DNA from 2 places in the Paenibacillus sp. FSL R5-0713 genome. Region 2 is predicted to be linked to the other one. Evidence: predicted binding sites of a transcription regulator. Region 2 holds the regulator's gene; the other holds the start of a gene.
The links. The regulator CtsR, encoded in region 2, represses protease genes until heat stress. The targets are predictions, from matches to a motif close to ATGGTCAATAAAGGTCAAACA.

Region 1 (5,275 bases), 1.0 Mb from region 2:
TTAGTGCAGAAGGCGCGGATGCCGAACAGGCTGTAAACGCTTTAGTTAGTCTGGTAAGCAAGGAAGAGCTCGAAAACCAATAAGATATGATCAATCCAATGAAGAAGTCCCGAAAGGGGCTTTTTTGCGTTATTGAGGTATTTGCTATCGTCAAGTGCAACATTATGGAATTTGTCCCGTCTGTTAAGGTATCAAATCGATTAAAGTTTGAGATGTTAACACATAAGGAGGCTATCGTGATGGGTAAACAATGGATGAAACCGTTTGGTGCAGTGCTGGTGGCAAGTACGTTGCTTGTAGGAGGAACCGCTTGGGTTGCGCCAGGGAGCTATGCTTATGCTGCAGAGGTTCAAGGCGTACAACAGAATGTGATTAATGTCGTGGGGAAAGGTGAGATTCAGGTGAAGCCTGATATTGCTTATCTGTCCATTGGTGTGAACAGTACTGCAGAGACAGCTGCATCTGCTCAAAAAGCGAATGCTGCCAAAGTTCAAAAAGTATCCAACTTGCTGAAGAATACGTGGAAGATCAGTGCAGACGACATTCAAACCAGTCAGTTCTCTGTACAACCCAACTATACGTATAGCGAAAAAGACGGACAACAAATTAAAGGATACACAGCGCATCATACACTGACAGTCACGTATCGTCAGATGGACAAGATCGGCGAACTGCTTGATGCTGCTTCAGGTGCGGGTGCGAACAATATTGAGAACGTGCGCTTTACTGTAGAAAATCCGGAAACTTATGAGTCCCAAGTGATTGAGAAAGCTGTTGCCAATGCAGATGTAAAAGCTGGCGCCATCGCAAAAGCAGTTAAACGTCAACTGGGTGCTGTTCTTTCCGTAAGCCAAGGCGATGCGAATGTACCTGTGTTCTATGCGAGTGAGTCATTGATGTCCAAAGCAGCAGATACAGCAGGTGGCACTGAGATTGAAACAGGCCAGGTTAAAGTAAGCACAATCCTGAATATCACGTATGAAATGAAATAAATAAGATCGAACTAATGATTGTAAACTCAAGTAACACTTTATAAGTGTCATTTAAAGGGTACAACGAAATAATGACAAAGACTTTGTCCTGTGGACAGAGTCTTTTTTTGTTGGAAAAGCAAACTTTAATGAAGTTAGATAGAAGTGTACCTTTTTGAAGCAACGTGAAATGCTGTTTATTGGTATCTTTTTTGTATAGTTGTTCGTGACAAAAAGGTCATATCCCCTTATATTTTGCGTCTGATATTCATCAACATTGTAACTCGAGCTGTAAACCTTTCCGAAATTGGGTTAATTATAATAGAGAGGTGAGCGTATGAGATATGCGATCAGGTCAGGATTACATACGCAATGATACCTAATTGTGAATTCAGAGAGGAGTTTTATATATGACATCATGGAAAAAATGTACAAGTGCGTTGCTTGCAGCAGGAATTATTGTAGGTAGTGGTTCGGTATGGCAGGAGAGTTCGGTACAGGCGGCTTCTGTATCCTCGAAAGTGACAACCCCAGCTGAGGTAACGCTGAAATCGGGTGGGAAAACACTGACTCAAAAAGGACTTCTTCAAGGTGGATCGACTTGGGTCTCGCTGACAGCAGTCAAAGATGTAGCGGGTGGAACGTTGAAATATGATGCTAAAACGAAGTCATATACGGTAACAGCAGCCAACAATGCGATGACCGTTAGCCTGATGGATGGACAACCAAACGTCTATATTAACGGGTATTACCCTCAGGTGGAAGCAAAATTGATTCAGGGTCGATTATATATTCCATTCTCGGCAATGCGAGATTATCTGGGTGTACAGGGAAATTGGGATGGCAAAACCAAAACGTTGACACTCAGCAAAGTGAAGCAAAATAATGTGCAGGTAAAATCGACAAAAGTAAACGTGACTGTGAAAAATGCGGAGGTGGATGTACAATATCCGCAGGTGAGTGGACTTGCCAGCAAAGAAGCTGAAGCGGCCATCAACAAAGTGCTCAAAGATGAAGTGGACACGGCTGTTGCTGCTTTCAAAAAACAAACCACTGAATTCGGCGGAGCAACCGCAAAACGTCCATATGCTTTTGAAACTTCGTATGTCGTGACCTACAATGAGAACGGCGTGTTAGGTTTGATCACTCAACGTTATGAGGACTATGCAGGAGCACACGGCATGACAACCCGTACGGGACACACCTTTGCTCTGGACACAGGCAAGGAACTTACGTTAGATGATGTGTTGCAAAATAACAAAACCATGCGTGAGACGTTGGGTAAAAAAGTGGGCGAGCAACTGAAAGCCCGCGGTGGATACCTGGAAGGTTACAAAGGGTTAAATAAAGACCAGGATTTCTATGTGACACCAACAGGTGCAGTTGTGTTCTTCCAGTTGTATGAATATACAGCGTACGCGGAAGGTTTCCCTGAAATGAAGTTCACTTACAAGGAAATTCTGCCTAAGGGCACGGAACCGTTTAGCAACGTAACATCAGACAAGTAAGTTCGCGTAGGGTAACTTTTAAGCAAGAGCACTCATATCACATTCTTCTCATGAAAAATAATAACAAGAATCCCCCGTCATCCTGCTTTGACGGGGGATTCTTGTTTATCCAGTCAACGCACTCCACTAACGGGTGTGATATTTGCCTGTTTAGTTGAAAATAGCACAGGGCGGGCTCACCTTTATATCGGTGAAGCCCGCCCTGTGATGTTACCGCTAGTCTCCAGGCAGCATATTAGATGCCTTGGGAACCCACGTTTTCAATAACTTTATCAATGATACCGTAATCGGCAGCTTCAGCAGCACTCATGAAGTAGTCACGATCTGTATCTTTCTCGATCCGCTCCAGAGGTTGACCTGAACGCTCAGAGATGATGCGGTTCAAGGTATCACGCATTTTCAGGATGCGGCGAGCACGAATTTCGATGTCCGAAGCTTGACCTTGAGCACCACCAAGCGGTTGGTGAATCATGATTTCACTGTTAGGCAACGCAAAACGTTTCCCTTTTGCACCAGCATTCAGCAAGAATGCACCCATGGAAGCCGCCATACCTACACAGATGGTAGATACATCCGGTTTGATGAATTGCATTGTATCGTAAATGGCCATACCGGCTGTAATCGATCCGCCTGGGCTGTTGATGTATAAGTGAATGTCTTTCTCCGGATCTTCCGCAGCCAGGAACAACATCTGTGCCATAATGGCATTAGCCACTACATCATTAACATCGCTACCAAGGAAAATAATACGATCCTTCAGCAATCTGGAGTAGATGTCATAGGCGCGCTCACCCCGGTTGCTCTGTTCAACGACCATTGGAATAAAACTCACGTGAAAAACCTCCTCGGAATGTAAATGTTATTGGTGCTTATATTTAAACTGTTACCGTATTACCCACATAATAAACAATTCCAAACAAAAAGTCAAAGAAAGTCAAACTAACTTGCAAAAAAAAGAAACCTTTCCGGTTTCATTGGTTAAAAGGGTTATGAGCTGTTAAATAAAAGTGGCGCGCCCGCCAAGAATCGAACTTGGATCTCAGGCTTCGGAGGCCTACGTCATATCCATTGGACCACGGGCGCACATTATGTGACAGCAATAATGATTATAGCTCATGAAATATTTAATTGCAAGCAATTCGTGATGTGTATTGGTTTGGATTAACCTAAAAATGATCATGATGAAGAAGAGTGGATAAAGAGTGCATTTAAGTAAATGCTATTAGAGGTTTTGGACATGCCCGATGAAATGTATTCTGAGCGATATGTAGATGGAATTCACATGTTTCTTCTATATATGGTATGCGTGAGCTAGTCCTTGATCATGGAAGTCTAGGATTGTGAAAATAGGCGCGTACAATCGCTGAATGTGTGTCGAAATAACACGTTGAAACACTTGCATGTCACGTCAGTTTTAGGTAGAATAGACGTGGGACTTAAAAAGTTAACCCGGGACGTTTTAGGGCCACGAAAGAGAGCTTGGAACGAGAACTTGCGGGAGTGGAAAGCATGCGAACGATTTTAGAAGTACAAAAGCAGCTTCTGCCTGATCTCATGGATGTCTTGAAAAAGAGGTATACGATTCTGCAGCAGATCATGTTATCGGATGTGATCGGACGGAGAACGTTAGCTAATTCCATGCAGATGACCGAGCGGGTTCTGAGGGCTGAGACCGATCTGTTAAAGGCTCAGGGACTTATTGAAATTGACAGTGCAGGAATGAAGATCAGCGAGGCAGGGTATGATTTGCTGCAGCAGTTAGAGCCCGTAGCCAAAGAGTTGTTCGGATTATCCGAGCTGGAAGAGCGCATCAAGCAAGCCTACGGTCTGCAAAAGGTAGTTGTGGTTCCTGGTGATTCGGACGTATCTCCATTTGCCAAAAGGGAACTGGGCAGAGCCGGAGCGAAGGCTCTCGGCAATATCATGAGTGACAACGACGTTGTCGCCGTTACTGGCGGATCAACAACGGCCGAAGTCGCAGAGCAACTGACTCCGCCAACATCGCTCAAAGGTGTCTGGTTCGTACCGGCACGCGGTGGACTTGGAGAAAGCCTTGAAATTCAGGCAAATACGATTGCATCCACGATGGCAAAACGGGTAGGAGCGCAATATAAACTCCTGCATGTACCGGATTTGCTTAGTGATCATGCCTATGAATCATTAATCCAGGACCCCAGTGTTCAGGAGATTCTGCAGCTGATTCGAAAATCGCGGATTGTTATTCATGGAATTGGTGATGCCGTGGAGATGGCGACAAGACGTAAACTTGCGACGGAGATCATAGATGAACTTCAGGAGCAGGGAGCCGTATCTGAATCTTTCGGTTATTACTTTAACGATCAGGGTAAGGTGGTACATACCATGCTTACACTGGGGATGCGACTTCAGGATATTGAACGAACCGATGTTGTGATTGGAATCGCAGGTGGCAAAAGCAAAGCTGCTGCCATACATTCCGTGTTACGATTTGGTCAGGAAGATATTCTGATTATTGATGAGGCAGCTGCCGAAGTCATCGTTGCTGAAATGGAATAAAGTTTTACTCTGCAACACAACTATTGTTGTCTTGACGGACTTCACCGTCTGTCTTGAATATATAAGTTTCATAAAAAATTAATCAAAACTTGGGAGGAACTTACTCATGATTAAAGTAGGTATTAACGGTTTTGGACGTATTGGACGCTTGGCATTCCGCCGTATTCAAAATGTAGAGGGCATTGAAGTAGTAGCAATCAACGACTTGACTGACGCTAAAATGCTGGCTCATTTGCTCAAATATGATACAACTCAAGGTCG
Region 2 (5,275 bases):
ACCGTTAAGCCCTCTAGCGCCGATGGTACTTGGACCGCAGGGTCCTGGGAGAGTAGGACGCCGCCAAGCGAAGAACCACTGCCGATGTTATTCGGTGGTGGTTTTTATTTGTTTATTTTAAGGGATGCGCAAGCATCTCTTATTTGACTTTATAGGAATCCTCTGACACACTCAAAGGGGTACATATATCAGATATCAGGCCATCATGGATTGATAACAACTCTAGTGAATGAGGTGTAGGAAGACATGGAAATTCAAAAATTGACGGTAGATGATTTTGAACCGGCGATGGCACTCTCCGAATACGCTTTTCAAGTAGTAATGAGTGAAGAACAAAAAGAAAAACGGCGGAGTCAATTTTCGTCACAGGATATATGGGGTGTATATGAGGACGGGCAGTTAGGAGCCAAACTTCACATTATTCCTTTTCAAACCTATATTCATGGTAGATCGTTCGAGATGGGCGGTATTGCGGGTGTAGCCACCTGGCCAGAGTATAGACGCAAAGGCTGGGTAGCGGGTCTGCTCAAGCATGCGTTGGAAGAAATGAATCGAAACAAACAAAGTATATCGTTCTTGCATCCATTCTCTTTTGGTTTCTATCGAAAGTATGGATGGGAGACATATGTTGAATTTAAACGGTATAAAGTGCCAACTGCTCATTTGCCTTCGAAAAAAGCGACACCTGGAACAATTCGGCGTGGGGATCCGGGCCTCAGTGTATTAAAGGAAGTATACAGTGCTTATGCTGAACGCTATAACGGAACGCTGGTACGGGACGATGCAAGGTGGGAGAATTCAGTTCTGGTTAATGGAAGCAGCCAAAAGGCTGTATATTACGATGAAGCTAATGCAGCACAAGGTTATCTTTTATATGAGGTTAAGGAAAATAAGTTTACCATTAAAGAGATTATCTATCTAAATGAAGAGGCTAGGCAAGGACTATGGACCTTTATTGCTAACCATGATTCCATGATCCAGGAAGTTACGTTACAGGCACCTGCCAGTGATACGCTTGCTTTCCAGTTGGATAATCCACGGATTCAGCAGGAGATCGTACCTTATTTTATGGCGCGTATCGTTAGTGTGGAACAGTTTATATCTCAATATCCATTTGCAAGTCAGGACTCACCAGTTCAGATTGTTCTACAGGTAGAGGATTCCCACGCTCCGTGGAATGAAGGAGTATGGCAATTGAACGTAGCAAAGAATGGAACAGCATCCATATGGAAAACTTCGGAGCCAGTTACTGATGATCAGACTATTAAGGTAGATATTCAAGCCCTTACTGCGGTGCTGATGGGATATCGCAGACCAACGGAAATGGCACGAATGGGAAGAATTCACGGACCGAACACAGCAATCAAGGCTTTGGAACAAGCAATTCCTGAACGGGAAACTTATTTACTCGATTTCTTCTGATTACTCTTCCCACTGTTCCTTTATCTTGATTAGCTTAGATAGAAATACGGAGTGATTGAAAGACAAAAGGACTTCTCCAGCAATTTTGGAGAGGTTTTTTTGTGTCTGGGGAATATTTCGTGTAAAATCGTAAAAAATGAATAGTGATCCCACTTGGCAAAACCACAAAATATGCTATAATGTATATAAAGTCAAAGAAAGTCAAAGTCAACTAAAGGTTTAATACTTAAGTAGCTTTCTTTCTACAATCTGATGCATGATCGCCACTATACGTGATTCATCTCATCGGAGGATCAAGGGAATATTAAAGGACCTTCGTGCTTCCTTCGCTCTCCTGTTGACTCCTGTGGAAGCAAGATTCGCTGTTTCCCTGATTGGTTAAATGGGTAGAGAAGGTGTACTCTGTGGGGGCGTGTGGGTCCTTATTGACTTAACGTTTCAGACAGTGGAGGATGATTGGATGCGTAATATCTCTGATATTATCGAACGATATCTGAAGAGTATTTTGCATGAAAGTCCCGAAGGAATGGTTGAAATTCAGCGTAATGATCTGGCAGATCAATTCTCATGTGTACCTTCCCAGATCAATTATGTCATCAGCACACGTTTTACACTCGAGAAGGGATACCTGGTAGAGAGTAAACGCGGCGGTGGTGGTTATGTTCGCATACAGCGCATTGAATTACCAGCCCAATCAGCTCTGCATAACCATTTGCACCATAGTATTGGTGATGAGATCGGGCAGACAGCTGCCGAAGGTTTGATTTATCAATTGGAAGAAGCACGTTTCTTGAGCAAGCGTGAAGCTGGGTTGATGCGAGCTGCTGTATCTAGAGAGGTTATATTGGTCAAACTTCCTTACCGGGATCAAATTCGTGCCAGAATGTTAAAGGCGATGCTAATATCTTTGCTCGGTAAATGAAAACTATCGGGGTCAAAGGAGGTACATCATTATGCTGTGCCAAGAATGCAATAAACGTCCGGCGACACTGCATTTTACGAAGATCGTAAATGGAGAGAAGACGGAATTCCATATTTGTGAGTCATGTGCCCGTGAAAAAGGGGAAATGATTCCTGGAACAGCAGGTGGATTTTCCATTCACAACTTGTTGTCCGGGTTACTTGATTTTGATCCAGCCGGCAAAAGTGGATCGGCAGGAACACCACCTGCAAAGGCACTTCAGTGTGAAGAGTGCGGTATGACGTACGCACAATTCAGTAAGATAGGCCGATTTGGCTGCAGTTCATGTTATAAATATTTTGACAGCCGTCTGGACCCTTTGTTCAAGCGGGTTCATGGTAGTACGTCCCATGTAGGTAAAGTACCTGCACGAGCTGGTGGTCGCATCAAGGTGAAACGTCAAATTGCTGATTTGAAGCGTGAGCTCCAAGAGAGCATCGCCCAAGAGGAATTTGAAGAGGCGGCTCAGATCCGTGACCAGATTCGAGAACTTGAAAAAGGAATAGCTCAGGAGTAAAGTTTGTCATGAGTAGGAGGGATGCGTAATGCCTAATCTGCGCTTTACAGAGAAGGCGCTCAGCGACTGGATGCGCAGTGATGCGGCTGATTCCGAAATTGTCATAAGCAGCCGTGTCCGGATTGCGCGCAACCTTCAGCATGTTCCGTTTCCGATGCTGGCTTCCAATGAGCAATCGGAAGAGGTACTGAATAAGCTGAGCGAAGTACTTCAATACGACGATGTTCATGCCTTTGGGGATTTTCATACTTTGGATCTAATCGATATTGACGAACTCGACAAACGGGTGCTGGTGGAGAAACATCTCATCAGTCCAAGTCTTGCGAATGAATCCAGACATGGTGCGGTTATTCTCAGTGAGGATGAGTCTGTCAGTATTATGATTAATGAAGAGGATCATCTTCGTATCCAGTGCCTCTATCCGGGGTTCCAGGTGAAAGAAGCCTGGGAGAAAGCTTCCGCAATAGATGATGCTTTTGAAGCGCACGTGGATTATGCTTTTGATGATCGCAGAGGATACTTAACCAGTTGTCCTACGAATGTAGGTACAGGTGTCAGAGCATCTGTCATGATGCACCTGCCTGCCCTGGTGATGACGCAGCAGATTGGCCGTATTTTAACCGCAGTTTCCCAAGTGGGATTGACTGTAAGAGGCATATACGGTGAAGGCAGCGAAGCTATGGGTAACCTGTTCCAGATCTCGAATCAGATTACACTGGGACAGACCGAACAGGAAGTCATCGAGAACCTGCATGGTGTTGTGTTACAGATGATTGGTCATGAACGTACAGCCAGAGAGCGGTTAATTACCGACTCCAGACTTCGAATTACGGATCGTGTCATGCGTTCTTACGGCATATTGTCTCATGCAGCTATTGTTGATTCCAAGGAAGCAGCACAGCGCTTATCGGATGTACGCCTTGGCGTGGATCTCGGCTTGTTGGATGGACTGTCGATCACGGTCATGAATGAGTTGAATGTGATGACACAGCCGGGATTTTTGCAGAAAACATTCGGGGAAGATATGCGCACAGATGAGCGTGACATCTATCGAGCTCAGTTGATTCGTGATACGATCAATGCAGCGAAGCAGTCCTAGCTTACTCTGATATTGTATTGAATTATGGTTTCATGCCGCATTGCGGCTTTTATATAATAAGGCATGTACGATGCCGAATGACTTTATTCGCAGCACGGCTGCAAACAAAAATGATATGAAGAATACGGCGGGGATGGTTTGAACCCCTCGTTTTATCCAAAACCATGGAGGTGCAGGAGATATGATGTTTGGAAGATTTACGGAACGGGCCCAAAAGGTGCTCGCACTCGCGCAGGAAGAAGCTGTCCGTCTCGGTCATAATAACATCGGTACTGAGCATATTTTGCTCGGCCTCATTCGTGAAGGCGAAGGCATCGCAGCCAAAGCACTGATCGGCCTGGGACTCGGATTGGAAAAAATTCAGGATGAAGTAGAAACGCTGATTGGCCGTGGCCAAGAGCAACCTACCAACATTGCATATACGCCACGTGCGAAAAAAGTAATTGAGTTGTCTATGGATGAAGCTCGTAAATTGGGCCATACCTATGTAGGCACAGAGCATATCCTGCTCGGATTGATTCGTGAAGGCGAGGGTGTTGCAGCACGTGTGCTCAATAACCTGGGTATCAGCCTGAACAAAGCACGTCAACAAGTGTTACAGCTGCTTGGCAGCAGTGAAGCTGTATCCAGCCATAATGGAACACCTGCCAATGTCAGCACACCAACGCTGGACAGTCTGGCACGTGACCTCACGGCATACGCCAGAGAGAATAACCTTGACCCGGTTATTGGACGTAGCAAAGAAATTGAGCGTGTCATTCAGGTACTCAGCCGTCGTACCAAGAACAACCCGGTATTGATTGGTGAACCAGGTGTAGGTAAAACAGCGATTGCTGAAGGCCTTGCACAAAAAATTATTGCAAATGAAATTCCGGAAACATTGCGCGACAAACGTGTGATGACCCTGGATATGGGTTCAGTAGTTGCTGGAACCAAATATCGTGGTGAGTTTGAAGATCGTCTGAAAAAAATCATGGATGAGATTCGCCAAGCAGGTAACATTGTCCTGTTTATCGATGAATTGCATACCTTGATTGGCGCAGGCGGAGCTGAAGGTGCCATCGATGCTTCTAACATTTTGAAACCGGCTCTGGCCCGTGGAGAATTGCAATGTATCGGTGCGACAACACTGGATGAATATCGCAAATACATCGAGAAGGATGCAGCGCTTGAGCGTCGTTTCCAACCGATTACGGTAGATCAGCCCTCTCCGGAAGAAGCGATTCAGATCTTGCACGGCTTGCGTGACCGTTATGAGGCGCATCACCGCGTGAAA

Region 1: a site for CtsR is predicted at 3,400-3,420, ahead of clpP (ATP-dependent Clp endopeptidase proteolytic subunit ClpP). Genes of this name have one in related genera too.

Annotation. Positions count from the first base shown of each region.
Region 1 is NZ_CP150229.1:181,169-186,443, forward strand. It holds gene MKZ12_RS00885 (HPr family phosphocarrier protein) at 1-83, shown strand, start outside; gene MKZ12_RS00890 (SIMPL domain-containing protein) at 240-992, shown strand; gene MKZ12_RS00895 (DUF4163 domain-containing protein) at 1,382-2,479, shown strand; gene clpP (ATP-dependent Clp endopeptidase proteolytic subunit ClpP) at 2,715-3,311, opposite strand; tRNA gene MKZ12_RS00905 (tRNA-Arg) at 3,488-3,562, opposite strand; gene MKZ12_RS00910 (sugar-binding domain-containing protein) at 3,989-5,014, shown strand; gene gap (type I glyceraldehyde-3-phosphate dehydrogenase) at 5,121-5,275, shown strand, end outside.
Region 2 is NZ_CP150229.1:5,937,101-5,942,375, reverse strand. It holds rRNA gene rrf (5S ribosomal RNA) at 1-69, shown strand, start outside; gene MKZ12_RS26630 (GNAT family N-acetyltransferase) at 247-1,422, shown strand; gene MKZ12_RS26625 (CtsR family transcriptional regulator) at 1,883-2,344, shown strand; gene MKZ12_RS26620 (UvrB/UvrC motif-containing protein) at 2,376-2,900, shown strand; gene MKZ12_RS26615 (protein arginine kinase) at 2,929-3,999, shown strand; gene MKZ12_RS26610 (ATP-dependent Clp protease ATP-binding subunit) at 4,181-5,275, shown strand, end outside.